DNA from 3 places in the Streptomyces sp. NPDC016677 genome. Region 2 is predicted to be linked to each of the others. Evidence: riboswitches for the same ligand, from Rfam matches in the RefSeq annotation. Region 2 holds a riboswitch; each other region holds the start of a gene.

Region 1 (9,452 bases), on a different contig from region 2:
GCCGTCGAGTCGGCGCTCCGGCGCGCGAAACGCTTCCACGGGCCGGTGCTGGTGCACTGCCTCACGGAGAAGGGCCGCGGCTACGAACCCGCCCTCGCCCACGAGGAGGACCACTTCCACGCCGTCGGCGCGATGGACCCGCTCACCTGCGAACCGCTGCGCCCCGCGGGCGGACCGTCGTGGACGTCCGTGTTCGGCGACGAGATCGTCCGGATCGGCCAGGAGCGCGAGGACGTCGTCGCGATCACGGCGGCCATGCTGCACCCGGTGGGCCTCGGCGAGTTCGCCGAGCGGTTCCCCGACCGGGTCTGGGACGTCGGCATCGCCGAGCAGCACGCCGCCGTCTCCGCGGCCGGCCTCGCCACCGGCGGCGTCCACCCGGTCGTCGCCGTCTACGCCACCTTCCTCAACCGCGCCTTCGACCAGGTGCTGATGGACGTCGCCCTGCACCGCTGCGGGGTGACCTTCGTCCTGGACCGGGCCGGGGTCACCGGCGCCGACGGCGCCTCCCACAACGGCATGTGGGACATGTCGGTCCTCCAGGTCGTCCCCGGCCTGCGCATCGCCGCCCCGCGCGACGCCGACCAGCTGCGCGCCCAACTGCGCGAGGCGGTCGCCGTCGACGACGCGCCGACGGTACTGCGCTTCCCCAAGGAGTCCGTGGGCCCCGTCGTACCGGCGGTGGACCGCATCGGCGGCCTCGACGTGCTGCACACCGCGGACGAGCCCGAGGTGCTGCTCGTCGCCGTCGGCGTGCTGGCGCCCGTCTGCCTCCAGGCGGCCGGACTGCTCGAAGCCCGGGGCATCGCCTGCACCGTCGTGGACCCGCGCTGGGTCAAGCCCGTCGACCCCGCCCTGCCGCCGCTGGCCGCACGGCACCGCCTGGTCGCCGTCGTCGAGGACAACAGCCGCGCGGCCGGGGTGGGTTCCGCGGTCGCGCTGGCCCTCGGGGACGCCGAAGTCGACGTACCGGTAAGGCGGTTCGGCATCCCGGAGCAGTTCCTCGCGCACGCCGGACGCGCCGAGGTGCTCGCCGACATCGGTCTCACCCCGGTCGAGATCGCCGGCCGGATCAGCGCGAGCCTGGCCCTCGCGTCAGGACCTCTGGCGTCGGGACGACTCGCGTCGGGACAAGGAGAGAACTGAATGACCAAGGAGTTCGACCTCGGCGCGCTCCTGGCCGAGCGCGGGGCCGAGCGGTACGAGCTGCACACCAGGCACCTCAACCACCAGCTCCCGCGCATGCTGCGCACCATCGGCTTCGACAAGGTCTACGAGCGCGCCGAGGGCGCGTACTTCTTCGACGCGGACGGCAACGACTACCTCGACATGCTCGCCGGGTTCGGGGTGATGGGCCTCGGCCGCCATCACCCCGTCGTCCGCCGGGCGCTGCACGACGTCCTCGACGCCTCCCTCGCCGACCTCACCCGCTTCGACTGCCAGCCACTGCCGGGCCTGCTCGCCGAGCAGCTGCTGACGTACAGCCCGCACCTGGACCGGGTGTTCTTCGGCAACAGCGGCACGGAGGCGGTCGAGACCGCGCTGAAGTTCGCCCGGTTCGCCACCGGCAGACCCCGCGTCCTGTACTGCGACCACGCCTTCCACGGGCTGACCACCGGCTCCCTGTCGGTCAACGGCGAGGGCGGCTTCCGGGACGGGTTCGCGCCCCTGCTGCCCGACACGGCCGTACCGCTCGGCGACCTCGACGCGCTCGCCCGGGAGCTGAAGAAGGGGGACGTCGCCGCCCTGATCGTCGAGCCCATCCAGGGCAAGGGCGTGCACGAGGCGCCGCCCGGCTATCTGCGGGCCGCGCAGGAACTGCTGCACCGGCACAAGGCGCTGCTCATCGCCGACGAGGTGCAGACCGGCCTCGGCCGCACCGGCACCTTCTACGCCTACCAGCACGAGGCCGGCGTCGAACCCGACCTGGTGTGCGTGGCCAAGGCGCTCTCCGGCGGGTACGTGCCCGTCGGCGCCACCCTCGGCAAGGACTGGATCTTCAAGAAGGTCTACTCGTCGATGGACCGGGTGCTGGTGCACTCGGCCAGCTTCGGGTCCAACGCGCAGGCCATGGCGGCCGGGCTGGCCGTCCTGCACGTCATGGCCCACGAGCGGATCGCCGAGAACGCCCGGACCACCGGTGACCTCCTCCGCTCCCGGCTCGCGGCGCTGGTCGACAAGTACGAACTGCTCGCCGACGTACGCGGCCGGGGGCTGATGGTCGGCATCGAGTTCGGCCGGCCGAAGTCGCTGAAGCTGCGCAGCCGCTGGACCATGCTCCAGGCCGCCCGCAAGGGCCTGTTCGCCCAGATGGTCGTGGTGCCGCTGCTCCAGCGCCACCGCGTCCTCACCCAGGTCTCCGGCGACCACCTGGAGGTCATCAAGCTCATCCCGCCGCTGATCGTGGGGGAGCGGGAGGTGGACCGGTTCGTCGACGCCTTCACCGAGGTCATGGACGACGCGCACAGCGGCGGTGGTCTGATGTGGGAGTTCGGCAAGACGCTGGTGAAGCAGGCGGTGGCGCATCGATGAGCAGCCTGGCGCCGGAACGGTGAGTTTTTGCCTGTGGGGCAAAAAACTTGCCCCACAGGCAAGGCTGCGGCTGAATGGAGGGCATGAGCCCCTCGGAAGCCTCCGGAGCCCCGGAAGCCGGGCCGGCGGCGGACCTGCCCGCCGTGGCGCCCCAGCTCCGCGAGCTGCGCCGCCGCGCCTCCCTCACCCTGGAGGCCGCGGCCCGCGCCGCCGGACTCTCCCCGGCCCACCTCTCCCGGCTGGAGACCGGACAGCGCCAGCCCTCGCTGCCCATGCTGCTGGCACTGGCCCGTATCTACGGTACGACCGTCTCGGACCTGCTCGGTGAGACCGCCGCCGAGCGGGACGCCGTCGTGCGCGCCGCCGAGGTGGAGCCGACCGCCGCGGGCGGCTGGACCTACTGGCCGGCCGGCGCCCCCGGCCGCGGCATGCAGGCCCTCAGGGTCCAGGTGCCGTACGGCTCACAGGGCGACATCGTGCGGGTGCACCCCGGCGAGGAGTGGCTGTACGTGCTCGCCGGGCGGCTGCGGCTGCGTCTGGGCGACGCCACCCACCTGCTCACCCGCGGGGACAGCGCGCACTTCGACTCGCTGACCCCGCACCGCATCGCCGCGGCGGGCCCCGACGGGGTCGAGCTGCTGTTCGTCCACACCCTGCTGCAGAGCCCCACGGCCACACTGTGCCTGGGGCCGCTCACCGGAGGCACCCCATGAGTGACATCGAGGAGAAGTTCCCCCGCGCCCTGTGGGTAAGGCTCATCGTCTACATCGCCGTCGGCCACGTCTTCGCGGCCTTCGTGTACCTGCTCTTCGAGGTGGGCGCGAAGTGACGTCCTGGGCCTTCGCGGACGCCGCCTAGTCGAGGAACCGGTCGCGCAGCCGGTCCCGGGTCCCCGGGGTGATCCGCAGGCCCCGCTCCAGATAGGTGTCGACGTCGCCCCAGGTCCGCTCGATCGTCTCGAAGGCCGCCGTCAGGTACTCGGCGCGCGCGTCGAACAGGGGGCTGAGCAGTTCCATGACCTCGGGGGAGTAGGCCGAGTCCGCGGAGCCGCTGCGCTTGACCTTGTAACGGCGGTGCTTCTCGTTGGACTTCAGGTAGTCCTCGACGATCGCCTCCCGCTCGACGCCCAGCGCGAGCAGCGTCACCGCGATGGACAGGCCCGCGCGGTCCTTGCCGGCCGCGCAGTGCATCAGGGCCGGGACGCTGTCCTCGGCGAGCGCGTGCAGCACCTGGGAGTGCTCTGCGGTGCGGTCCGTGATGATCGAGCGGTACGAGGCGATCATCCGGTCGGCGCCCTTGCCGTCCGCGAGGATCTCCCGCAGCTGGTCCAGGTCGCCGTCGCGGACCATCGTCCAGAACTCGGCGCCGTCGGCGGGGTCGGACAGCGGCAGGTTCACATTGCGCACGCCCGGCAGGGTCACGTCGGGGCCTTCGAGCTTCTGGTCGGCCGCGTTGCGGAAGTCGAAGACGGTGTGCAGGCCCAGACCCGCGAGGAACGCCGCGTCCTCGGCGGTCGCGTGGGCGAGGTGGCCGCTGCGGAACAGCACGCCGAACCGCACCCGCCGTCCGTCCGTGGCCGGCAGGCCGCCCACGTCACGGAAATTGCGTACCCCGGCCAGCTCCGGCTCGGTCGACGGGACCTGTTGCGTCACGAGGACTCCTCCCATTCGGCTCCGCTGCCGCTGTTCGACGGCGGGTGCGCCCGACGATACGGCATTCCGACCCTCGAAAGAGTCCTGGTTGTCCCTCTGTGTGACTTCTGATGCGTCTGTCCGAATTGGAGCATTCTCCCCAACTCGCTCTGGAATAAAAGTCGCTGGCGCGGGCCCGCGTGAGCAGCGTCATATCCGTGACCGTACGTCGCCCCTCATGTTCACGTAATGCGGGTGCTTTTCAAGGGTGTTCGCCTCCCACGCAATTCCCGCCATCGACGGAGGGTGACGGATCATTCCCCCAAAGGATCATGTGAAACACCTGCACCGGTAATCCCTCGCTTGTCCCTGTGCGTCCTGGTCCCTTACGTTCACCACCGATCCGGGCGGACGCCTAATCCTGCCGCCGCCCGGAGACCACACCCACTCACCACCCGTACGCGGCAGGAGCGGGGGACCCACAGGTACGACCGCCTGTTCCGGTTCCCGGGACGGCTAGGGGTAAAGCCGCGCTCTTCCGGCGCGGCCGGGCAGCTCCAGCCCGCACCCGACAGCTCACCTCGCAGGCGCCGGAGAGGAATTCGTCATGCCCGCGAAGGGTAAGCACCGCCGTACCAAGACCCAGCGCCTGACCCGCACCCTCGCCGTCGCCGGAACCGGCGGCGCCGCACTCGCCCTGCCGCTCCTGGGGGCCGCCGGCGCCCACGCCGCTCCCGCGCAGTCCGCTTCGGCGCAGTCCGCCGCCGTGAAGGACGCGCAGACCTACACCGTCCGCGCCGGTGACTCGCTGGCGAAGATCGCCGACGCCGAGGACGTCAGCGGCGGCTGGAAGAAGCTCTACGAGGACAACCGCGACGCCGTCGGTGACGACCCGTCGCTGATCCGTCCCGGTCTGAAGCTCACCATCGGCGGCAAGGCAGCGGCGAGCGCCGACTCCGCCGCGGACACCGCGGACACCGCGGGCGCCGCGGAGAAGAAGACGGCGCAGCCTGCGTCGGACACCGCGGACAGCTCCGCCGGCTTCGTGGCCCCCGTCGACGGCGGCACCGTCGGCACCCCGTACCACCAGTCCGGCGGCATGTGGTCCAGCGGCTACCACACCGGCACCGACTTCGTCGTCCCGACCGGCACCTCGCTGAAGGCCGTCGGCGCGGGCACGGTCGTCACCGCCGGCTGGGGCGGCGCGTACGGCAACCAGGTCGTCATCAAGCTCGCGGACGGCACCTACGCCCAGTACGCCCACCTGTCCTCGCTCTCCGTCTCCAGCGGCGACTCCGTGACGGCCGGACAGCAGGTCGGTCTCTCCGGCGCCACCGGCAACGTGACCGGCCCGCACCTGCACTTCGAGATCCGCACCACGCCGGACTACGGCTCGGACATCGACCCGCTCGCCTACCTCAGGTCGAAGGGCGTCTCCGTCTGACGCCGCCCGCCGCCCGCGCCCGCCGGAGGCCGGACCCCGATCGCCGGGTCCGGCCTTCGGTGTCCTGTGTGGCCCGGGGAACGTGGCTCAGTTATTCCGGAATTGGCCAACACTTTAGGAGTGGCCTTTCTCACCGCCCGTCAACCCCTTCCTACGGTCGCGTAGGTCACAATCCAAGGTGAATCATGGGCCGACGTGGCAGACGATTCGAAGAGTGACAAGAGAGCAGTGATCGGGTCGTACGTGGCGGTGGGGGACAGCTTCACCGAAGGTGTCGGTGATCGCGGCCCCGACGGGGCGTTCGTCGGCTGGGCCGACCGCTTCGCTGTTCTGCTCGCGGACCGGCGGCCCGAGGGCGACTTCACGTACACCAACCTCGCCGTACGCGGAAAGCTGCTCGACCAGATCGTGGCGGACCAGGTGCCCCAGGCGGTCGATCTCGCACCGGACCTGGTCTCCTTCTGCGCGGGCGGCAACGACATCCTCCGGCCCGGCACCGACCCCGACGAGGTGGCCGAGCGGTTCGAGCGGGCGGTGGCCGCGCTCACCGCGACGGCCGGCACGGTCATGGTGACGACCGGCTTCGACACCCGCCGGATGCCCGTCCTCAAGCACCTGCGGGGCAAGATCGCCACGTACAACGGACATGTACGGGCCGTCGCCGACCGCTACGGCTGCCCGGTGCTGGACCTGTGGTCGCTGCGCAGCATCCAGGACCGCCGCGCCTGGGACACCGACCGGCTGCACCTCTCGCCCGAGGGGCACACGCGCGTGGCGCTGCGCGCCGGCCAGGTCCTCGGCCTGCCGGTGCCGGCCGACCCGGAGCAGCCCTGGCCCGCGCTTCCGCCGCGCGGCACGCTCGGCATCCGCCGGGACGACGTGCAGTGGGCGCGCGAGTACCTGGTGCCGTGGATCGGGCGCCGGCTGCGCGGCGAGTCCTCCGGCGACCATGTGACGGCCAAGGGGAGGCTGTCGGCGGACGACATCAGGACGCGGATCGCGGCGGTCGCCTGAGCGGCCGCGGGCCGACGGCGAGCGGCGACCGGTGGCGGCGGGAACTCCGCTGTCACACCGGGCGACCATAATGGAGCCCTGTCCTACTCCACCTGGAGGTACCGTGGCCGGTTTCCGTTCCCCCAGCTCCGGGCTTCGCGCGCCGCGGCCCGAGGCCTTCGGCGCGGACCCGAGCGGCGAGCGCATGGCGCGCATCCGCAGATCACCGCACTTCGCGAACGGCGTCTTCCAGAACCCGGGAGGCGCCGCCCGCACCCGGCCCTCCAGCTCGACGGGGCTGGTCAAGTCCTATCTCGACCGTGAGGCGCGGGTCCGCCGTGCTCCCGCCGGGACCATCCCCGTGCACCCCACCACCGTCGCCGACCTGGCCCGTCCCCCGGCCACGGGTCTCCGGCTGACCTGGGCCGGGCACTCCAGTGTGCTGGCCGAGATAGACGGGCAGCGGGTGCTGTTCGACCCGGTGTGGGGCGAGCGCTGTTCCCCCTTCTCCTTCGCCGGCCCCAAGCGGCTGCACCCGGTGCCGGTGCCGCTGGCCGCCCTCGGCCCGGTCGACGTCGTCGTCATCTCGCACGACCACTACGACCACCTCGACCTGCCCACCATCAAGGCGCTGGCCGGCACGGACACCCTGTTCGCCGTTCCCCTCGGTGTCGGCGCCCACCTGGAGCACTGGGGCGTCCCCGCGGACCGGCTGCGCGAGCTCGACTGGCACGAGGAGGCGAAGGTCGGCGGCCTCACCCTGACCGCCACCCCGGCCCGCCACTTCTGCGGCCGGGCCCTGCGCAACACCCAGCACACCCTCTGGGCCTCCTGGGTGGTCGCCGGGCCGGAACACCGCGTCTACCACAGCGGCGACACCGGCTACTTCGACGGTTTCCAGGACATCGGCGCCGCGCACGGCCCGTTCGACGCCACGATGATCCAGGTCGGCGCGTACGCGGAGTTCTGGCCGGACATCCACATGACCCCGCAGGAGGGTGTCCGGGCCCATCTCGATCTGATGGGCGGACACCCGGGCGGGATCCTGTTGCCGATCCACTGGGGCACGTTCAACCTGGCGCCGCACGCGTGGGCGGAGCCGGGGGAGTGGATGAAGGACGCGGCGGAGGAGGCGGGGCAGGCGGTGGCGTTTCCCCGGCCCGGTGAGCCGTTCGAGCCCGCGGGAGCGCTCCCCACGGACCCGTGGTGGCGGCCTGTGTCCCAGCCGATCGCGCACCCGTGGCGTCGTCCCCGGCAGGCCGAGGTCGTGGCGGACGAGCCCCGCAGCGGCGATCTGGACCTCGCCGGCTGAGCGTCTCCGCGGTACGGCGGGGGTGTGGAGGGCCGAGCGGACGCCGCTGGCGGCGGTGTGCCACGTCGAAGCGCGGAGGCGGTCGGTCCGCCCGGCCGATCGCGCGCCCGCGGGGCCGGTCGTCCCGCCCGCGGGGCGCGGTCCCGCCGCGCACCGGGCACGGGCGGAGTCGTCCTCCCGCGCCCGGTGGCGCTCATCGGCGGCCGGCGTCAGCAGGTACGGCCGACGTAGTGCGCGCCCTGGATCTTGGACGCCGATCCGAGCCACGTCCGGCCGGGGGCGACGCAGCGCTCGTAGTCGGCCGCGTGCGCGACGGCCACCTTGATGACGACGTGGGAGCCGTCCGAGGTGCAGTGCTGGTAGAAGGCGTCGGCGCTCGTCTCGTAGAAGCCGCACGGGGCGGCGGCCGAAGGGGCCGCGGTGAACGCCACGGCGCCGAGGGCGGTGAGCGCGAGGGCGGCGGCGGAGGCGAGGGTGCTGGTCACCCGGTGTCGGACAGTCACAAGGGCTCCTGGAACGGATCGGTCGGATCGGGTACGGGTGACGCCGAGGCGTGGGCGCGGAGCGGCCCGGCGCCGGACGTCGGTCCCGAGAGTCGCAGTCCGGAACGGCACGACCGGGGCCAACGGGGTGCGTTCACCCAGAAGGGGCGTCAACACACCGCACGACACCGGTTCCGCCGTTCGGAGGACGAGGTCCGGCGGTGCGCGTGTCGGGAATGCGGCACCCGGCGCGGGCGTTGCCACCGCATGTATGACATGCCCGAGTCAAGAGGCTCGGGTGGTGGAGCAAGGAGCACCTCATGGCACGCGGCACCACGCGTCCGGTGGTCAGGCTGACTTCCACGGCCGGCACCGGCGTCACCTACGTGACCCGCAAGAACCGTCTGAACGACCCCGACCGGCTGGCCCTGCGCAAGTACGACCCGGTCGTCGGCGGGCACGTCCTCTTCCGCGAGACGCGCTGAGGCAACGTCGACCCACGCCCTTCGGAAGGAGGCCGCGATGAAGGTACGCAAGTCCCTGCGCTCGGTGAAGGCCAGGCCGGGCGCCCAGGTGGTGCGCCGGCGTGGCGTCACCTACGTGATCAACAAGAAGGAGCCGCGTTTCAAGGCCCGCCAGGGCTGACGTGGCAGGCCGCGGCGGCCCGGCACCGCGCGAGGTGCCGGGCCGCCGCGGCCTCGCGGGGCGGGCGGCCCGGCGGGGAGCCCGTCTCGCATAGTGGGCGTTCCTGGACCCCGACGCTGGTCAAGATGTTTACATGCGCGTAACACTTACGTGTCCCGCGCACGGCAACGGAGCCGAGCGCCCCCGTCGGCGCGCACCGCCTCCCGGTGCCGGCCGTGCCAGAAAGGGCTCCTGTGACCACGCGATCCGAGACGAAGACCACCCTTGCGCACCTGCTCACCGAGATCGAGCGCCGCAACCCCGCGCAGCCCGAGTTCCACCAGGCCGTACACGAAGTCCTGGAGACACTGGCACCCGTCGTCGCCGCCCGGCCCGAGTACGCCGAACCCGGGCTGATCGAGCGGCTGTGCGAG
Region 2 (9,452 bases):
CTCGTGGCCGCAGACGGGGCCGTGCTCAGGGCCGTGTGCGGGGCCTCAGGCGGGGTCGCAGGCCGGGTCGCCTGCGTGGCCGCGGAGGGGGGCGTGTGCGGTGCCGTGTGCGGCACCGCAGGCGGGGCCGTGCTCGTGGCCGCCGACAGGGCCTCCGCCAGGCCGCCCAGTTCGACGTGGACCACCAGGACGGGCTTGGCGGGAGCCTCGACGGTGGCCGCGCGCAGGGACTCGGCCAGGGCGGCGTCGCCGGCCGCTCCCTCGCCGAGGGCCGGGATCGCGGTCACGACCACGGCGTCGCACGCGTCGTCGGCGAGCGCGGCCGAGAGCGCCGCACGGAAGTCCGCCGGTGACGCGGCCGTCGTCAGGTCCAGCGGGGGCAGCGGTCGCAGCCCCTCGGACAGACACGCGTCGTGGGTGAGCAGGCCCAGCGACTCCGAGTTGCCCAGGATCGCCACCCGCGGCCCGGCGGGCAGCGGCTGCCTGGCCAGCAGCAGCCCCGCGTCGACCAGCTCGGTGATCGTGTCGACGCGGATCACGCCGGCCTGCCGCAGCAGGGCCGAGACGGTCGCGTGCGGCAGCCGGGTGGCGCGTACCGGGTGCCCCTGCGGGGCCGTGCCGCCGTGCCGGGCGCCCTGCACGACGACCAGCGGCTTGACCGCCGCCGTGCGGCGCGCGAGGCGGGTGAACTTGCGCGGGTTGCCGATGGACTCCAGGTACATCAGGACGACGTCGGTGTCCGAGTCGTCGTACCAGTACTGCATGACGTCGTTGCCGGAGACGTCGGCCCGGTTGCCGGAGGAGACGAAGGTCGAGACGCCGGTCACGCCGGTGACCCCGCCGCCGCGCCGGTGCAGCCGGGAGAGCAGGGCGATGCCGATGGCGCCCGACTGGGCGAACAGCCCGATCCGGCCGGGGCGCGGCATCTCGGGGGCGAGGGAGGCGTTGAGCCGCACCCCGGGTGAGGTGTTGACGATGCCGAAGGCGTTGGGGCCGACGATCCGCATGCCGTACGCGCGCGCGTGCCGCACCAGGGCGCGCTGGCGCTCACGGCCCTCGGGGCCGCTCTCGGCGTACCCGGCGGAGACGACGACCAGTCCCCGCACGCCGTGCCGGCCGCATTCGGTGACGACCTCCCGGACCTGCTCGGCGGGGACAGCGACGACCGCGAGGTCCACGGGCCCGTCGATCTCCCCGACCGAGCGGTGGGCCGCCACTCCGTCCAGCTCCGTCCGCTCCTTCTCGAAGGCCCGGTTCACGGCGTACAGCCGGCCGGTGAAACCGGCGTCCCTGATGTTGCCGAGGATGCCCCGGCCCACACCGCCGGGGGCGCGGCCGGCGCCGATGACCGCGACGGAGCCGGGGGTGAGCAGCCGCCGTACGGAACGGCCCTCGGCGCGCTGTTCGCGCGCGTACTGCACGGCGAGCGAGCGGTCGGTGGGTTCGAGGCCGAACTCCAGGCGGACGACGCCGTCCTCGAAGCTGCGCTTCTGGGTGTACCCGGCGTCCGTGAACACCTTGATCATCTTGGTGTTGGCGGGGAGCACCTCGGCGGCGAAGCGGCGGATGCCGCGCTCGCGCGCGACCGCGGCGATGTGCTCCAGGAGCGCGGAGGCCACGCCGCGTCCCTGGTGGGCGTCCTGGACGAGGAAGGCGACCTCCGCCTCGTCGGCCGGGCCGTGTGCGGGCGTGCCGTCGGCGCCGATCCGGTCGTAGCGGACGGTGGCGATGAACTCGCCGCCCACCAGGGCCGCGAGCCCCACGCGGTCCACGAAGTCGTGGTGCGTGAAGCGGTGGACGTCCTTGGCGGACAGCCGGGGGTAGGGCGCGAAGAAGCGGTAGTACTTAGACTCGTCCGAGACCTGCTCGTAGAAGCTGACCAGCCGCTCGGCGTCGTCGGCGGTGATGGGGCGCACGCGCGCGGTACCGCCGTCGCGCAGCACCACGTCCGCCTCCCAGTGGGCGGGGTAGTCGTGCCGGTCCGACGCGGTCTGCATGAGGCCCAGCGTACGGCCCGGGTACGACAACGGCCCGGGGCCGTGGGGGGGGGCCGAGCGGGAACGGGCCGGTGGGACACCGTATGGAAGACTGGTCTAGACAAGCCTGCACAACTGAAGGGCAGCAACACATGGCTGAGCGCCGCGTCAACGTCGGCTGGGCCGAGGGTCTCCACGCCCGCCCCGCCTCCATCTTCGTCCGGGCCGCCACGGCCAGCGGCGTCCCGGTGACGATCGCCAAGGCCGACGGCAACCCCGTCAACGCCGCCTCCATGCTGGCCGTCCTGGGTCTGGGCGCCCAGGGCGGCGAGGAGATCGTCCTCGCCTCGGACGCCGAGGGCGCGGACGTCGCGCTGGACCGTCTGGCGAAGCTGGTCGCCGAGGGGCTCGAGGAGCTTCCGGAGACCGTCTGAGCCGTCGCGCGCGCCAAGGCGAGCCGTGCCGACCCTTCGGGGCCGGCACGGCTTTCGCTTTTCCGGCACCGGGCGTCGGTAATCGGCCGCGCCCTCTCGGGAAAAGCACGCGGGGACGACAATAAAACGGCAGCAGAAAAAGACCCCGCCGAATAACCCCTCTTTGTATACGGCGCCCGTGTTAATGCCGCAGGCTCGGCATGTTTACGGCACGTTGCGAGTTCCTCACACGCTCCGCGCGATCGGCGCCCGAGGCGAAGCGCAGGCGGTGCGCGGCCGTCGACCGCTCGGTGTGCAGCGCGGTCAGCGACCGGGCGCGTTCGCCGTCGCCCCGGGCCACCGCGTCGACGATCGCGCCGTGCTCCGCCCAGGTGTCGACCGGGCTGGCGGGCGCCTCCACGACGTACATCCAGGCGATCCGGTGCCGCAGCTGGGTCAGCGTCGAGGTCATCGCCGCGCTGCCGGCGGCCTGGGCGAGCGTCTCGTGGAACCAGCCGCCCAGCGAGCGCAGGTCGTCGCTGTTGCCCCGCCTGGCCCGCTCCTGGCCCAGCCGCACCAGGCCGCGCAGCACCTTCAGGTGGGCCTCGGTGCGCCGCTGGGCGGCCCGGGCCGCGCCGAGCGGCTCCAGGAGCAGCCGCATCTCCAGCAGGTCGGCGGCCTCCTGTTCGGTGGGTTCGGCCACGCACGCGCCCGCGTGCCGCCGCGTCACCACGAACCCCTCGGCCTCCAGGGTCCGCAGGGCCTCGCGCACGGGGACGCGGGAGACGCCGTAGCGGCGGGCGAGGAGTTCCTCGGTGAGCCGGCTGCCGCGCTCGTAGACACCGGCGACGATGTCGTCCCGGATCGCCGTGCACACCGAGTGCGCCGGAATACGCATGACCGACCTCCGCCTTAATCCCCGTGAAACGTCGACGATTGACGCGTGTTCAGTGACTCTATTGCAATGCGCCGCACTTTCCGAAGGGGAGCCGGTTTCCCCGGCTGTTTTTGGTCTGTTTTTGGTCAGCTTCAACGCCGAAAGCCCCGGCTCGGGGAGCCGGGGCTTTCGATGTCGCGGGGGGTCAGACGGTGACGCCGTGGGAGCGGAGGTAGGCCACGGGGTCGATGTCCGACCCGTACTCCGCGCTGGTGCGTGCCTCGAAGTGCAGGTGCGGTCCGGTGACGTTGCCGGTCGCCCCGGAGAGGGCGATCTGCTGACCGGGGGTGACCGTCTGGCCCACGGAGACGCCGATGGACGACAGGTGGCCGTACTGGGTGTACGTCCCGTCGTGCATCTTGATCACGACCTGGTAGCCGTACGCTCCGCCCCAGCCGGCCTCGACGACCGTGCCGGCGCCGACCGCGTGGACGGTGGTGCCGGAGGCGGCGTGGAAGTCGATGCCGGTGTGCGAGCCGGAAGACCAGAGGCTGCTGCCGGCCTGGTACGCGGTGGACACGTACGAGCCGCCGATGGGGGCCACGTAGGTGTTCAGGCGCTTGCGCTCGGCCTCGCGGGCGGCGCGCTCCTTGTCCTCGCGGGCCTGCTCGGCGGCCTCGGCGGCCCGTTCGCGGGCGGCCTGCTCGGCCTTCTCCCGGGCGGCGGCGTCCTCGGCGGCCTGCCGCTGGGCGGCGGCCTGGGCGTCGACCTCTTCGGCCACGGCGTCGCCGAGGGTGATGACGGGGGTGAGTCCGGTGTCCTCGGGGGACGGCTCGGCCGCGAGCGCGGGGGCCGCGAGGGTGCCGAGGACGCCGGTGGTGGTGAGGGTCGCGACGCCCGCCGCGCGGACGGTGGTGCGGTGTACCCGGCCGGGACGGCGGTGCTTCCCGGTGGCGCGTGTGAACGCCATGTAGAGGCTGGTCCTTTCCTTCCCTCTCGCCTACCGGGTTAGCTGACGGGTTCGGAGCAGGAAGGTCTCCTACGGACCCCCTCGCGGTACGCGCGGGCGTCCGATTCACCCCAGGGACTGCGGTGGGTCCCCGGCTCCCCTGGCTCGCGCCGTACGGGGACTCGGCGATGACTGTCCGGTGCCGCGGGTGCGGCGCACTGCCTGACGAACAGCCTCGGAGACGCTAAGCGGGCGCCCGTTCAAGACTCAAACGCAACAGGGTTTTTGTTGCTCATCCCACAGGGCAGACAGGCAACCTTCGCCCCAATGCGTCGAATTCAGGCAAAGGGCGACCCCGGTGACAGACCGGTCACCGGGGCCCTCACGCGCGCGTGGCGCGCCCCTCCGCCGTCTACTCGGCCGGTACGACGGTGACTTCGCCGATGCCCAGGGCCTCGACGGGCTCCTTGATCTGCGCCGCGTCACCCACCAGGACGGTCACCAGACGGTCCACCGGGAAGGCGTTGACGACCGCCGCGGTGGCCTCGACCGTGCCGGTCGCGGCGAGCCGCTGGTACAGCGTCGCCTGGTAGTCGTCGGGCAGGTACTGCTCGACCTGGTCGGCCAGTGTGCTCGCGACGGCCGCCGCGGTCTCGTACTTCAGCGGCGCCACGCCCACCAGGTTCTGCACGGCGACGTCGCGTTCGGCGTCGGTGAGCCCGCCCTCGGCGAGCGTGCGCAGCACCTTCCACAGGTCGTCGAGGGCCGGACCGGTGTTCGGCGTGTCGACGGAGCCGCTGATGGCGAGCATCGCGGCACCCGTGCCGTCGGGCGCGGACCGCAGGACCTGGCCGAAGGCCCGGACGCCGTAGGTGTAGCCCTTCTCCTCGCGCAGGACGCGGTCCAGGCGGGAGGTGAGGGTGCCGCCCAGGCAGTACGTGCCGAGCACCTGGGCGGGCCAGGCGCTGTCGTGCCGGTCGGGGCCGGTACGGCCGATCAGCAGCTGCGTCTGGACGGAACCGGGGCGGTCCACGATGACGACGCGGCCGGTGTCGTCGGCGGTCACCGGGGGCACGGGCCGCGGTTCGGCGGCCGAGCCCGTCCACGAGCCGAGGGTGTCGTCGAGCAGCGCGCCGAGGTCGACGCCGGTGAAGTCGCCGACGACCACGGCGGTGGCCGTGGCGGGACGGACGTGCTTCTCGTAGAAGGCGCGTACGGCCGCGGAGTCGATGCCGGCGACCGTCTCCTCGGTGCCCTGGCGCGGGCGGGACATCCGGGAGTCCGCCGGGAACAGCTCCTTGGAGAGCTCCTTGGCGGCCCGGCGCGAGGGGTTGGCCAGCTCGTGCGGGATCTCGTCGAGGCGGTTGCGCACCAGGCGTTCGACCTCGCTGTCGGCGAACGCGGGTGCCCGCAGGGCGTCGGCGACCAGGCCGAGCGCCTTGGCGAGGCGGGAGGCGGGCACTTCGAGGCTGAGGCGGACGCCGGGGTGGTCGGCGTGCGCGTCCAGGGTGGCGCCGCAGCGCTCCAGTTCGGCGGCGAACTCCTCGGCGGAGTGCTTGTCGGTGCCCTCGGAGAAGGCGCGGGCCATGATGGTGGCGACACCGTCGAGACCGGCCGGCTCGGCGTCCAGGGGCGCCCGCAGGAACAGCTCGACGGCGACGACCTGCTGGCCGGGGCGGTCGCAGCGCAGGACGGTGAGTCCGTTGCCGAGCGTGCCGCGCTCGGGGGCGGGGAAGGCCCAGGGCTTGGGCTCGCCCGCCTGCGGCCGGGGGTGGAAGTCCATGGTGGCGAGCTCGGTCACTTGGCCGCCTCCTCGTTCTCGTCGGTGGCGTCGTCGGCGTCGGCTGCGGGGGCGGTGGGCTCGTAGACGAGCACCGCGCGGTTGTCGGGGCGCAGGCGGGCCTTGGCGACCTCCTGGACCTCCTCGGCGGTGACCTCCAGGACGCGCTGTACGGCGGTCAGGGCGAGCTGCGGGTCGCCGAACAGGACGGCGTAGCGGCACAGTTCGTCGGCACGGCCGGCGACCGTGCCGAGCCGGTCCAGCCACTCGCGCTCCAGCTGGGCCTGGGCCCGCTCCATCTCCTCGGCGGTGGGTCCCTCCTCGGCGAACCGGGCCAGCTCCTCGTCGATGGCGGCCTCGATGACCGGCACCTCGACGTCACCGGAGGTCTTCACGTCCAGCCAGCCGAGCGAGGGGGCGCCGGCCAGGCGCAGCAGGCCGAAGCCGGCCGCGACGGCCGTACGGTCGCGGCGCACCAGGCGGTTGTAGAGGCGGGAGGACTCGCCGCCGCCGAGGACGGTGAGGGCCAGGTCGGCGGCGTCGCACGCGCGCGTGCCGTCGTGCGGCAGGCGGTAGGCGGCCATCAGGGCGCGGGCCGGGACCTCCTCCTCGACGACCTCGCGCAGCTGCCCGCCCATGACCTCGGGCAGCGCGCCGTCCCGGGGGGCGGGCTTGCCGTCGTGGGAGGCGATGGAACCGAAGTACTTCTCGATCCAGACGAGCGTCTGCTCGGGGTCGATGTCGCCGACCACGGACAGCACCGCGTTGTTGGGCGCGTAGTAGGTGCGGAAGAACGCGCGGGCGTCCTCCAGGGTGGCCGCGTCCAGGTCGGCCATGGAGCCGATCGGCGTGTGGTGGTAGGGGTGGCCCTCCGGGTAGGCGAGGGCGGTCAGCTTCTCGAACGCGGTGCCGTAGGGCACGTTGTCGTAGCGCTGGCGGCGCTCGTTCTTGACGACGTCCCGCTGGTTCTCCATCGACTCGTCGTCGAGGGCGGCGAGCAGGGAGCCCATGCGGTCGGCCTCCAGCCAGAGGGCGAGCTCCAGCTGGTGGGCGGGCATGGTCTCGAAGTAGTTGGTGCGCTCGAAGCTGGTGGTGCCGTTGAGGGAGCCGCCGGCGCCCTGCACCAGTTCGAAGTGGCCGTTGCCCTCCACCTGTGCGGAGCCCTGGAACATCAGGTGCTCGAAGAGGTGAGCCAGACCGGTACGGCCCTTGACCTCGTGGCGCGAGCCGACGTCGTACCAGAGGCACACCGCCGCGACCGGGGTCAGGTGGTCCTCGGAGAGCACCACGCGCAGGCCGTTGGCCAAGCGGTACTCGGTCGCTGTCAGCCCGCCGGAGCCTGCCTCGGCTGTGGCCGTGTGACCCATGGGCATGTACGTCCCTTCGCTCGCGGAAACCTTGGACGGAATCCTCGGTCCCGGCCGTATCAGCGGTCGGAACTGCGGAATTCCTGTCGGTCCTGCCACTGTATGCAAGCGCGCGGGCCACTGGAGAAGTTCCCGCCTCCGGTACGCCGAGAGCGAGCAGCCCGGGGAGTGGCGGGCGGGAGCCGCGGGCAGGCACGGGGGCGGCCGCGGGGCGGGGGCCGCGGCGGTCGGGGCTGCGGTTGCGGGCAGGGACGGGCGGCGGGCGCGGGCGGGCGAGCGCCCCGGCGCGCACCACGGCGGACAGCGGCCGGGCGCCCGTCGTGACGCGCACCGGGGATCGGGAGGCTGGTCCCGGACCGCTCCCCGCAGGCGCACCGCCGACGGTGGGCACGGGCACGCGCGTGTGGGCGCCCGAGGCGAGGGCGTACCCTGCGGGCAGCACCGGGCCGGGCGCCCGCGACGGGTCCTGGTCGGTCGCTGTCAGTGCCGCAGTCCACAATGGACCGCGTCAGATCACCGTTCACGCTTCAGCGAGGAGCCGGCAGCGATGGCCCGCCGTAGTACGAAGACCCCGCCGCCCGACGACCCGTACGAGGAGAAGATCCTCGACATCGACGTCGTCGACGAGATGCAGGGCTCATTCCTTGAGTACGCGTACTCGGTCATCTACTCCCGTGCCCTGCCGGACGCACGCGACGGACTCAAGCCGGTGCACCGCCGCATCGTCTACCAGATGAACGAGATGGGCCTCAGGCCCGAGCGCGGGTACGTGAAGTGCGCCCGCGTCGTCGGCGAGGTGATGGGCAAGCTGCACCCGCACGGCGACGCGTCGATCTACGACGCCCTGGTCCGCATGGCCCAGCCGTTCTCGATGCGCGTCCCCCTGGTCGACGGCCACGGCAACTTCGGCTCGCTGGGCAACGACGACCCGCCCGCCGCCATGCGGTACACCGAGTGCCGGATGGCCGAGGCGGCCGGCCTGATGACGGAGTCGATCGACGAGGACACCGTCGACTTCGCCCCCAACTACGACGGTCAGGAGCAGGAGCCGCAGGCGCTGCCCGCCGCCTTCCCCAACCTGCTGGTCAACGGCGCCTCCGGCATCGCCGTCGGCATGGCCACCAACATGCCCCCGCACAATCTGCGCGAGGTCATCGCCGCCGCCCGGCACCTGATCCGGTACCCGAACGCCGACCTCGAAGCCCTGATGAAGCACGTCCCCGGCCCCGACCTGCCCACGGGCGGCGTGATCGTCGGGCTGCCGGGCGTCCGGGACGCGTACGCGTCGGGCCGCGGCACGTTCAAGATCCGGGCGACGGTGACCGTGGAGACGGTGACGGCCCGCCGCAAGGGCCTGGTCGTCACCGAGCTGCCGTTCGCGGTCGGTCCGGAGAAGGTGATCGCCAAGATCAAGGACCTGGTCGGCGCGAAGAAGCTCCAGGGCATCGCGGACGTCAAGGACCTCACCGACCGCGAGCACGGGCTGCGCCTGGTCATCGAGATCAAGAACGGCTTCGTGCCGGAGGCCGTCCTGGAGCAGCTCTACAAGCTGACGCCGATGGAGGAGTCCTTCGGTATCAACAACGTCGCCCTGGTGGACGGGCAGCCCCTCACCCTGGGCCTGAAGGAGCTGCTGGAGGTCTATCTCGACCACCGCTTCGACGTCGTACGGCGGCGCAGCGAGTTCCGCCGCGGCAAGCGACGCGACCGGCTGCACCTGGTCGAGGGCCTGCTCACGGCGCTGATCGACATCGACGAGGTCATCCGCCTCATCCGCTCCAGCGAGAACTCCGCGCAGGCCAAGGAGCGCCTGATCGAGCGCTTCGGGCTGAGCGACGTGCAGACCCAGTACATCCTGGACACGCCGCTGCGCCGGCTCACCAAGTTCGACCGCGTCGAGCTGGAGGCCGAGAAGGACCGGCTCAACGCGGAGATCGAGGAGCTGACCCGCATCCTCGACTCCGACCAGGAGCTGCGCAAGCTGGTCTCGGCGGAACTGGCGGCGGTGGCCAAGAAGTTCGGCACCGACCGCCGGACCGTGCTGCTGGAGTCGGCGGCCACCCCCGTGGCCGCCGTGCCGCTCCAGGTGG
Region 3 (9,452 bases), on a different contig from region 2:
CTTCCTGAACGACCACCAGACCTTCGACCACGCCCTGCGCCGCTTCCGCGACCGCGTCCCCGCCTACTTCTACCTGGAGAAGGACGGCGAGCTGCCGTTCACCCCGGCCGGCAGCGGCATCGCCACCCGCGAACGGCTGGTCTCGTACTGGCACCGGCAGAAGACGTACAAGGACGGCGTCACCCAGGAGACCTGCCGCGACTTCGCCCACGTCGGCCACTCCATCGCCGCCACCGCCCACATCGCCGAGACCGCCTGGCACCAGGGCGTCGACCTCTACGCCGAGGTGAAGGACCGGCTGAAGGCCGCCCTCGCGCTGCACGCCCGCCAGCAGCGGGCGGACACCGTGCCGGCCTGGCTGTGCGGCGGCGAGGCCGAGCGGAACCTGGGGCCCGACCTGGAGGTCGCCCTCAACCACCTGGAGAACCGGCTCGACGTCCCCGTCCCCGCCGCGCACAAGCTCGCCGCCGGCACCCGCCCGGCCGGCACCGACGATCTCTTCGTCTCCTGGGAGACGCTCACCCACGCCCGCAATCCCGGGCGCTAGATACGTATGTGCTGATCACCCCGGACATGGTCTACACTGGTGACACACCGACGCGGGGTGGAGCAGCTCGGTAGCTCGCTGGGCTCATAACCCAGAGGTCGCAGGTTCAAATCCTGTCCCCGCTACTCAGGCCGATGGCCGGGTCCCTTCCGAGGGGCCCGGCCATCGGTGCGTTCGAGCCCCGTCGGCCGTGGTGCTCCGGCGTTCTCCGTCATCCGGACGGCCCCCCACCGCTCGCCGCCCGCCCCCGCTCCGGGAACCCTGGACGGGCGGGACGGCAAGCGGCGGCTACGTACATGGGTGGCGGGAGGCGAGCGGTGCGGCCTGGTGACGTGGACGAGGGACCGTACGCCAGGGCCGGCGGCCGGCTGCCCGGCGACCCGGTGCCCGACCCGGGCCTCGGCGACGCCCCGGTGCCCGTGCCGCCCGCCCCGGGCCGACGGCGCCGGGTCCGGCGCGGCGCCCGGATGACCCTCGTACGCCTCCTGCCCGTCCTGCTGATCGCCGTAGGCGCCGCCTACGACCTGCTCACGCCCCGGTACTTCACCGCCGGCCCCCTCTACACCGCCGCGCCCCTGACCGCCGCCCCGCTCTACTCGCGGCGCGGCACCGTGCTCACCGGGGTGGTCACCGTCGCCGTCGTCATAGCCCTCCAGATCGGCCTCGGCGTCGCCCACCAGGTCGACTCCGTCACCGAGCTGGTCACCATCGCGGTGGTCGCGGTCCTCGCCGTCTTCGTCAACGCCCTGGTCCGCCGCAACGACGAGCGGCTCGCCACCGCCCGCGAGATCGCCGAGGCGGCCCAGCGCGCGGTGCTGCCCGAGCCCGCCGAACGGCTCGGCGGCTTCGAGATCGCCGCCTGCTACGAGGCCGCGCAGGCGGACGCCTTCATCGGCGGCGACCTGTACGCGGTGCAGGACAGCCCGCGCGGGGTGCGGATGATCGTCGGGGACGTGCGGGGCAAGGGGATGGGCGCGGTGGCCGCCGTCGCCGTCGTGATCGGGGCGTTCCGGGAGGCCGCCGAGCAGGAGTCGACGCTGGAGGCGGTGGCGCAGCGGCTGGAGCGGGCGCTGGCCCGCGAGGGCACCCGGCGCGAGGGACTGGACGCCTTCGAGGGGTTCACCACCGCCGTCCTCGTCGAACTCCCGCACGGCGACGGGGTGGCCCGCGTCGTCAACCGGGGGCATCCGCCGCCCCTGCTGTGCCACGCCGACGGCAGCCTGCGCGCCCTGACCACGCGGGACGCGGCGCTGCCGCTCGGCATGGGGGAACTGGGCGTGTGGCCGGACCGCGCGGAGGAGACCGCCTTCCCCGCCGGGGCCACGCTGCTGCTCTACACCGACGGGGTGACCGAGGCCCGGGACGCCCGGGGCGAGTTCTACGATCCGGTGGCGCGGCTCGGTGGCCGGCGCTTCCGGCATCCGGGTGACCTGCTGGACACCCTCGCCGAGGACGTGCGCCGGCACTCCGGGGGCGGGATGGCGGACGACATGGCGCTGCTCGCCGTACGGCGGCCCGATCCGGGCGGCGCCGACGAGTCCGGTGGCCTGGACGAGTCCGGGGGCGCCTGTGGTCACGAAGGGTGATGGGGTGGGAGCCCTCCGCATAACAATTGATGCACGGTCAGTTTCAAGCGGCGGAACCGACCGCTGTGCGGGTGTACTGAAACGCGGTCAACTCGCCCCGTTTTCGCCCTCCGTGCGGCCTTGCTCCCGGCCGAGAAGCTTAATGATCAAGAGGAACGGCTTGGAAACAGCGCCCCGCTTCTATTAACGTTCGATAACGCAGCGCGGTCGTCCCAGCCGTCACAGAAGGCGGCTCCGTGCGCACGCGCCGAATCCCGTAAGGGAACCGGGGAACCACCACCTTGGGGTGAATCGGGCGTATCCGACCGTGGAGACACGGCCTGTATACGCGCGTAGGAGACCTTCCCGCTCCGAACCCGTCAGCTAACCCGGTAGGCGGAGACGGAAGGAAAGGAGCACGCCCACGTGGCGTCCAACCGGCCTGCCCCCGAGGCCCCGTTCGTGCCGAACCAGCACGACCCCGCAACCTTCGGCTACGGCGCCTTCCGCCCCGACGAGGGCCCCTTCGAAGAGTGGAACCCCACCGCCGACACCGTCCGTCCCGTGCGCGGCAAGCACCGGGTCGCCAAGCAGCGCGGCGGACTGGCCCGCAGCTCCACCGTCCTCGGCGTCGGCGTCATAGCGGCCGTGGGCGCCGGCGGCATGGCCAGCGCGCAGACCGGCAAGCCGCCGGTGTCGATCTCCATGCCCGACCTGCCGTCCGTGGGCTCGATCATCTCGGACGACGAGTCCGCCGGAGACACGGCGGACGAGGGGTCGGCCACGCCGCTCAGCAGCATCGCCGCCGTCGCCTCGGACGACACCGAGGAGGGCACGACCACCGCCGGTGAGTCGCTCCGCGCCCGGATCATGGCGCAGGCCGAGCAGCAGCAGAACCAGGTCGAGACCAAGGCCGCCGAAGAGGCTGCTGCCGCCGCCGAGAAGAAGGCCGCCGCTGCCGCCGCCGAGGCCGAGAAGAAGGCCGAGGCCAAGGCCGCCGCCGCCAAGAAGAAGGCGGCGGCGGAGGCCGCGCGGAAGGCCGAGGCCGCGCGGCTCGCCCAGCTGGCCAAGCAGTACGCGCTGCCGACCTCCTCGTACACCATCACCTCCAGCTACGGGCAGGCCGGCGCCTACTGGTCCTCCGGCTACCACACCGGCCTCGATTTCGCCGCGCCCGCAGGCACCCTCATCAAGGCCGTGCACTCCGGGACCATCACCGAGGCCGGGTACGCGGGCTCCTACGGCTACCGCACGATCCTCACCCTCGACGACGGCACCGAGGTGTGGTTCTGCCACCAGTCCTCGATCAGCGTCAGCGTCGGCCAGAAGGTCAGCACCGGCGACGTCATCGGCCGCGTCGGCGCCACCGGCAACGTCACGGGCGCCCACCTCCACCTGGAGGTCCACCCGGACGGCTCCACCTCCGGCATCGATCCGATGGCCTGGCTGCAGAGCAAGGGCCTCACCCCCTGAGCCGTCCCCTTGTCCGGGACACCTGATCCCCGGCGGTCCTGACGGCGACCCCCCGACGTCAGGGCTGCCGGTTCACGGGCGCGTACGGATGGTGCGCGTAGAGCTGGTACTGCTGGTACTGCTGGTACCTGGGGTACTGGTGCGGTGCCGGCGTCGGCGGGGCCGTGGCCCGTGCCGCGTGGGCCAGCGCCGGGCGTGCCGTCTCCCGGCGGCGCCACAGCTCGTGCAGCAACGCCCGCTCCCGTACGACGAAGTCGGCGCCCGCCCGGCCGCGCCGGCCCCGGTGCCGCAGGAACGCCAGCTCGGTCGCGTACGCCTCGTACTCCGCCACCGTCCGTGCCGCCTCCTTCCCGGCGTGGCGCCGGGCGTGCGCACGGGCGAGGCGCCGGGCCCGCATCGAGCCGAGCGCGTACGGCTCCGCCGGGGTCAGCCAGCCGGCCGCCGCGTAGGCGGGCAGTTCGGCGCGTACGGTGACCAGTTCGCGCTGCCGGGACCAGACCGCCAGCCAGGTCAGCAGCCCGAACACCGGCACCATGAACGTCGCGTACACGAGGAAGAAGCCGTACTCCCCGAGGGCCGAGGAGCCGTTCCACAGCGCGTGCATGCCCATCGCGAGCAGCAGGCCGGCCGGCGGGAGCAGGACGCGCCCGGCCCGGCGGCTCTCGCCGCGCAGGGCGGCGAGACCGAAGCCGAGGCCGGTGAGCACCGTGAACAGCGGGTGCGCGAACGGCGACATGACGACGCGGACGAAGAACGTCGCCGCGGTGACGGAGGCGATGCCGCTGCCCCCGGTGAGCTGGTCGGTGCCGAACGCGTTGCCCAGGTAGAGGATGTTCTCGGTGAACGCGAAGCCGGTGGCGGTGAAGCCGGCCAGGACAACGCCGTCGAGGAGCCCGGTGACGTCGTGCCGGCGGAAGAGGTAGACCAGCAGGACGGCGGCGGCCTTCGCGGACTCCTCCACGACCGGGGCTATCACGGTGGTGCCCCAGGTGTCCGCGCCGGCCGGATCGGCGGTGGCCGTCGCTATCCAGCGGGTCGCGAAGCTGTTGGCCACGATGGCGGTCAGCGCCGCCGCGCAGGCCCCCCAGGCGAAGCAGAACACCAGGTTGCGCCAGGGGCCCGGCGCCACCCGGTCCAGCCAGCGGAAGGCGGCGAGCAGCAGCGGGACCGGCAGCACGGCGAGACCGAGGCCGACCAGGAAGCCCTCCGTGCCGGTCTGCTCGCGCACCAGCGCCAGGATGACCAGACCGGAGAGCGCGAGCAGCGTGGCCAGGGCGCCGTAGCGCACCCAGCGGCGCTGCCACCAGTGCCGCGGGGGCGGCGGTGCCGGCGGGTACGGGGAGCTGGTGGCCACGGCATCGATCCTGACGAGAGGGGGCGCCGCCCCGGCTTCAGGCGCCGGCGGGGGGTCGGTCCTGGTGCGGTACGCGGCGGAAGAGCAGGTCGTTCACCACATGTCCCTTGTCCAGTCCCTGGCCCTCGAAACGGGTCAGCGGGCGGTGCGCGGGACGGGGCGCGAAACCGCCGCCGGGCGCGGTGTTCTCGAAGGCGGGGTGCGCGGTGAGGACGTCGAGCATCTGCTCGGCGTACGGCTCCCAGTCGGTGGCGCAGTGCAGCAAGGCGCCCGGCCGGAGCCGGGAGGCGGCCAGGGTCAGGAACTCCGGCTGGATCAGCCGGCGCTTGTGGTGCCGCTTCTTGGGCCAGGGGTCGGGGAAGTAGACGCGCAGGCCGGACAGGGAGTCCGGGGTGAGCATCTCGCCGAGCAGGATGACCGCGTCGCCGTTGCCCACCCGGACGTTGGTCAGGCCCTTCTCCTCGGCCAGCGCCAGCAGGTGGCCCTGGCCGGGGGTGTGCACGTCGACGGCGAGCACGTTGGTGTCCGGGTCGGCGGCGGCCATCTCGGCGGTCGCCTCGCCCATGCCGAAGCCGATCTCCAGGACCACGGGGCGGTCGTCGCCGAACAGCTCGGCGAGGTCGAGGACCCGCTGCCCGTCGATGTCCAGTCCCCACGCCGGCCACAGCCTCCGCAAGGCGTCCGCCTGCCCGGCGGTGACCCGGCTGCGCCGGGGCTGGAAGCTGCGGATCCGCCGCTCGAAGTGGTCACCGGCGGGATCGGCCCGGGGGCCGTCCGGGAAACGGGGCCCGCCCGTGCGACGGGGTGGCCGGGGAGCTGCGGGGGTGGGGTGCGAATCAGACACAGTGGGATCGATATTACGGGGACGGGGCGCCGGCACAGTCCGGCAGGCGTTGGGCGGGTCCCGCTGACCTCGGGCGGGTCCGGCAGACGTTGGGCGGGTCCGGCAGACGTTGGGCGGGACCGGCAGGCGTTCGGCAGAGGCCCGGGACCGGCAGGCGTTCGGCAGAGGCCCGGGCCCGGGCCCGGCGGGGACTCAGGCCGGTCCGAGCGCCGTCAGGGCGCGGTGGGCCACCTCGCGGCCGATGGGCAGCGCGGCGGTCGCGGCGGGGGACGGGGCGTTGAGGACGTGGACCGCGCGGGGCGTCTCCCGGATGAGGAAGTCGTCCGCCAGGGTGCCGTCGGGCAGCACCGCCTGGGCCCGTACCCCGGCCGGCGCCGGCACCAGGTCGTCCTCCGTCACCGCGGGCAGCAGCCGCCGTACCGCCGTCGTGAACGCCGCCTTCGACAGCGAGCGGCGCAGCTCCCCGGCGCCGTACCGCCAGTGTCTGCGGGCTATGTGCCAGGAGCCCGGCCAGGCGAGGGTGGCGGCCAGCTCGCGGGGCCGGACCGTGCCCCAGCCGTACCCCTCCCGGGCGAGGGCGGGCACCGCGTTGGGGCCGAGGTGGACGCCGCCGTCGATGGAGCGGGTGAGGTGCACGCCGAGGAACGGGAACGCCGGGTCGGGCACCGGATAGACCAGGGAACGCACCAGCTCCGGGCGGGCCAGCTCGTAGTACTCGCCGCGGAAGGGGACGATCCGCATGCCGGGGTCGTCGCCGGTGAGGCGGGCGATCTCGTCGCAGTACAGCCCCGCGCAGTTGACCAGGACCCGGCCGCGGACCACGTCCCCGGCGCGGGTGCGGACGGCGACGCCGAGGTCGGGGCGGCGGTCGACGCGCCGCACCTGCGCGCCGTAGCGGATCTCCGCGCCGGAGGCGGCCGCCAGCTGCCGGGCGACGGCGACGTAGTCGCAGACGCCGGTGGTGGCGACGTGGATCGCGGCCAGGCCCCGCACCTCGGGCTCGTGCTCCGTGATCTGGGCGGGGCCCAGCTCCCGCACCGGTATGCCGTTCTCCCGGCCGCGCTGGACGAGGGCGTGCAGCCGGGGCAGCTCGGCGCGGTCGGTGGCGACGATCAGCTTGCCGGTGACGGCGTGGGCGATGCCGTACTCCGCGCAGAACTTGACCATCTCGGCGGCGCCCCGCACCGCGAACCGGGCCTTGAGGGAGCCGGGGCGGTAGTAGACACCGCTGTGGATCACGCCGCTGTTGCGGCCGGTCTGGTGGCGGGCCGGGCCCGGTTCCTTCTCCAGGACCGTGACCCTGGTGCCGGGCGCGGCGCGCGAGATCGCGTACGCCGTCGACAGGCCGACGATCCCGCCGCCGATCACCAGCACGTCGCAGTCGTACGTGGCTGCACTCTGTGGCCGCACCTGTTCCACCTCCCGGGTTCGATACTGCACTGCGCCACTGACAACGCCCTCAAACCCGGAGCGGAACACTCGCGTCAGGCGGGGGCCATCAGCAGCGGACGGGCGCGCTCGCGCAGCTCGGCCACGCGCGGCTCGTCGCCGTAGGGCTCCAGCCGGTGCAGGAGGTCCTTGACGTACTCCGTGGTGCGGGCGGAGGAGATCCGTCCGGCCACCTCGACGGCGCGTACGCCCTGCTCGCAGGCCGCGTCCAGGTTCCCCGACTCCAGCTCGGCGACGGCCGACACGATCAGGCGCAGGCCGTGCGAGCGCACGTACTCCTCCGTGGGTCTGGACAGCGCCTGCTCGGTGAAGCGGCGGACCTGGCGGGGCGCCTTGAGGTCGCGGTAGCACTCGGCGGCGTCGGCGGCGAAACGGTCGTAGGAGTAGAAGCCGAGCCAGTTCGGGTCGTTGTCGCCGGGGCGGGCGCGCTCCAGCCAGCTCTCGGCCGCCTTCAGCGCCCCGCCGGCCGCCTGGGCGTCGTTCGCGCGCGCGTGGGCCCGCGCCTCCACCAGGCGGAAGAAGCTCATGGTGCGGGCCGTCGCCAGGCCCCGGTTGCGTTCCAGGGCGGCCTGCGCGAGGTCGACGCCCTCGTCGCCGAAGCCGCGGTACGTCGCCTGCAGCGACATCGATGCCAGGACATAGCCGCCGAGGGGCACGTCGGCCGCCGCGCGGGCCAGACGCAGCGCCTGGATGTAGTAGCGCTGGGCGGCCTCCTGCTGGCCGGTGTCGAACGCCATCCACCCGGCCAGCCGGGTCAGTTCGGCCGAGGCGCCGAACAGGGCGCGGCCGACCTCGTCGGAGTAGGAGCCGAGCAGCAGCGGGGCCGCCTCGACGCGCAGGCACTCGGGGACCATCGACGAACGCCAGTCGCCGCCGCCGTACTTGGAGTCCCAGCGCCGCGCGTCCTCGGCGGCCTCCCGCAGCTTGCGCACATCACTGTGGCCGACTTTGAGCGGTGCGCCGGAGCCCTCGGCCGGGCTCGCCTCGCGCGCCACCGAACTGTCGGCCGGGGTTATCAGCCAGCGCGAGGCGGGCGTCGCGTACGCGCTCACCGCGAACGAACCGGCGAGCGACTGCCATATGCCTCCGGAACCCGCCCGGCGGCCGGCCAGGTCGAGCCGGTACAGCTCCGTCGCCGTGCGCACCGCCTGGCCGACGTCCCGGGGGAAGGCGAGGCCCACCTCCGGCGCGGGGTCGGCGTCCGCCAGGCCGATCTCGTGGAGCGGCACCGGCCGGCCCAGCTTCTGGCCGATGGCGGCGGCGATGAGGTGCGGAGCCGCACCTTGGGGCACCATTCCCTTCGACACCCAGCGCGCCACCGACGTCTTGTCGTAGCGCAGGGTCAGCCCGCGCTGCGCCCCGAGGTCGTTGACGCGCCGCGCGAGTCCGGCGTTGCTGATTCCCGCGAGGGCGAGAACGGCGCCGAGCTTTTCGTTCGGCCCGCGTTGCTCCCTGGACATGCGCCACCCCTCGACACAGACGGCTGCCGCGCTGGCATAACCACGCGGCATTCGTAAACCCAGCGTAGTTCGCCGCATCCCAAGCGTTAAGGGGCATTGTTCCGGATGGCGGGATTGTGGTCCGTACTGAAGTGCGGGGTCTGTACGGACTGTTGCCGTGTGCTCCCGATGTGTGGCCGTGCGCCCGCCCGTGCGCTCTACTCCGGCCACCGGGGGAGCGGTTCCATGGCTCTTGCGTGGGTCGGCCCGCTGTACTGGATCCAGTGGGCTGGGGGACACCGCCGCCTCATATCCCCGCGGGCGGCGGACCGGTCCGGGAGACGCGCTCCGTCTCCCGGACCGTACGCGGTCCGGTGGTACGCAGAGCCTGTACGGAGCGTGTTCGAACGCGGTCATGAATTTGTGATTTGGCTGAAAATAAGCCCCGTCGGTTTGTGCGTACTACCGGTCCTACCACGGCACTTGAGGGCGCGTTGGGTGTCGTGGGGGCGCGCGGCGGGGGCGCATTCGCGTCGCGGACACCGTCCCCGGAACGGGTGACGAGGACCTCGCGGGCCGTCCCGCGAGGGCGTGGTGAGGGCACGGCCGGCGCTCGGCCGGGGCGCCCCGAGGGCACGGTGACGGCGGTGCGAGCTGCTCCGCCGACGCTCTGGCGCGCTCCCTTCATGGCAGCATGGGGACCAGTTCATACGGTGCACTGGTTGTCCACAGGCTGTGGAGGCGTCGATGCGGTGGTTGGTGGGGTGGAGCAGCGCCGCCG

What was found. Region 2 has a riboswitch for cyclic di-AMP ahead of ACZ3IG_RS13905 (M23 family metallopeptidase). Riboswitches for the same ligand answer to the same signal wherever they lie in the genome.
Region 1: another riboswitch for cyclic di-AMP. It lies ahead of ACZ3IG_RS09090 (M23 family metallopeptidase); the one in region 2 lies ahead of ACZ3IG_RS13905 (M23 family metallopeptidase).
Region 3: another riboswitch for cyclic di-AMP. It lies ahead of ACZ3IG_RS16165 (M23 family metallopeptidase); the one in region 2 lies ahead of ACZ3IG_RS13905 (M23 family metallopeptidase).

Annotation. Positions count from the first base shown of each region.
Region 1 covers NZ_JBVHEO010000002.1:842,848-852,299, reverse strand. Annotated here, with positions in the region: gene dxs (1-deoxy-D-xylulose-5-phosphate synthase) at 1-1,146, shown strand, start outside; gene ACZ3IG_RS09110 (aspartate aminotransferase family protein) at 1,147-2,532, shown strand; gene ACZ3IG_RS09105 (helix-turn-helix domain-containing protein) at 2,616-3,245, shown strand; gene ACZ3IG_RS09100 (DUF6126 family protein) at 3,242-3,361, shown strand; gene ACZ3IG_RS09095 (tyrosine-protein phosphatase) at 3,387-4,184, opposite strand; cyclic di-AMP (ydaO/yuaA leader) riboswitch at 4,606-4,766, shown strand; gene ACZ3IG_RS09090 (M23 family metallopeptidase) at 4,771-5,607, shown strand; gene ACZ3IG_RS09085 (SGNH/GDSL hydrolase family protein) at 5,836-6,621, shown strand; gene ACZ3IG_RS09080 (MBL fold metallo-hydrolase) at 6,725-7,912, shown strand; gene ACZ3IG_RS09075 (DUF6355 family natural product biosynthesis protein) at 8,122-8,397, opposite strand; gene rpmG (50S ribosomal protein L33) at 8,715-8,879, shown strand; gene ykgO (type B 50S ribosomal protein L36) at 8,917-9,039, shown strand; gene gdhA (NADP-specific glutamate dehydrogenase) at 9,273-9,452, shown strand, end outside.
Region 2 covers NZ_JBVHEO010000004.1:108,156-117,607, reverse strand. Annotated here, with positions in the region: gene ACZ3IG_RS13920 (bifunctional acetate--CoA ligase family protein/GNAT family N-acetyltransferase) at 1-1,997, opposite strand, end outside; gene ACZ3IG_RS13915 (HPr family phosphocarrier protein) at 2,129-2,410, shown strand; gene ACZ3IG_RS13910 (GntR family transcriptional regulator) at 2,592-3,287, opposite strand; gene ACZ3IG_RS13905 (M23 family metallopeptidase) at 3,472-4,236, opposite strand; cyclic di-AMP (ydaO/yuaA leader) riboswitch at 4,249-4,413, opposite strand; gene ACZ3IG_RS13900 (M16 family metallopeptidase) at 4,628-6,016, opposite strand; gene ACZ3IG_RS13895 (M16 family metallopeptidase) at 6,013-7,368, opposite strand; gene ACZ3IG_RS13890 (DNA gyrase/topoisomerase IV subunit A) at 7,910-9,452, shown strand, end outside.
Region 3 covers NZ_JBVHEO010000005.1:2,296-11,747, reverse strand. Annotated here, with positions in the region: gene ACZ3IG_RS16180 (alginate lyase family protein) at 1-547, shown strand, start outside; tRNA gene ACZ3IG_RS16175 (tRNA-Met) at 599-672, shown strand; gene ACZ3IG_RS16170 (PP2C family protein-serine/threonine phosphatase) at 865-2,133, shown strand; cyclic di-AMP (ydaO/yuaA leader) riboswitch at 2,369-2,526, shown strand; gene ACZ3IG_RS16165 (M23 family metallopeptidase) at 2,539-3,585, shown strand; gene ACZ3IG_RS16160 (PrsW family intramembrane metalloprotease) at 3,644-4,939, opposite strand; gene trmB (tRNA (guanosine(46)-N7)-methyltransferase TrmB) at 4,977-5,783, opposite strand; gene lhgO (L-2-hydroxyglutarate oxidase) at 5,976-7,202, opposite strand; gene ACZ3IG_RS16145 (MFS transporter) at 7,268-8,692, opposite strand; gene ACZ3IG_RS16140 (asparagine synthase-related protein) at 9,419-9,452, shown strand, end outside.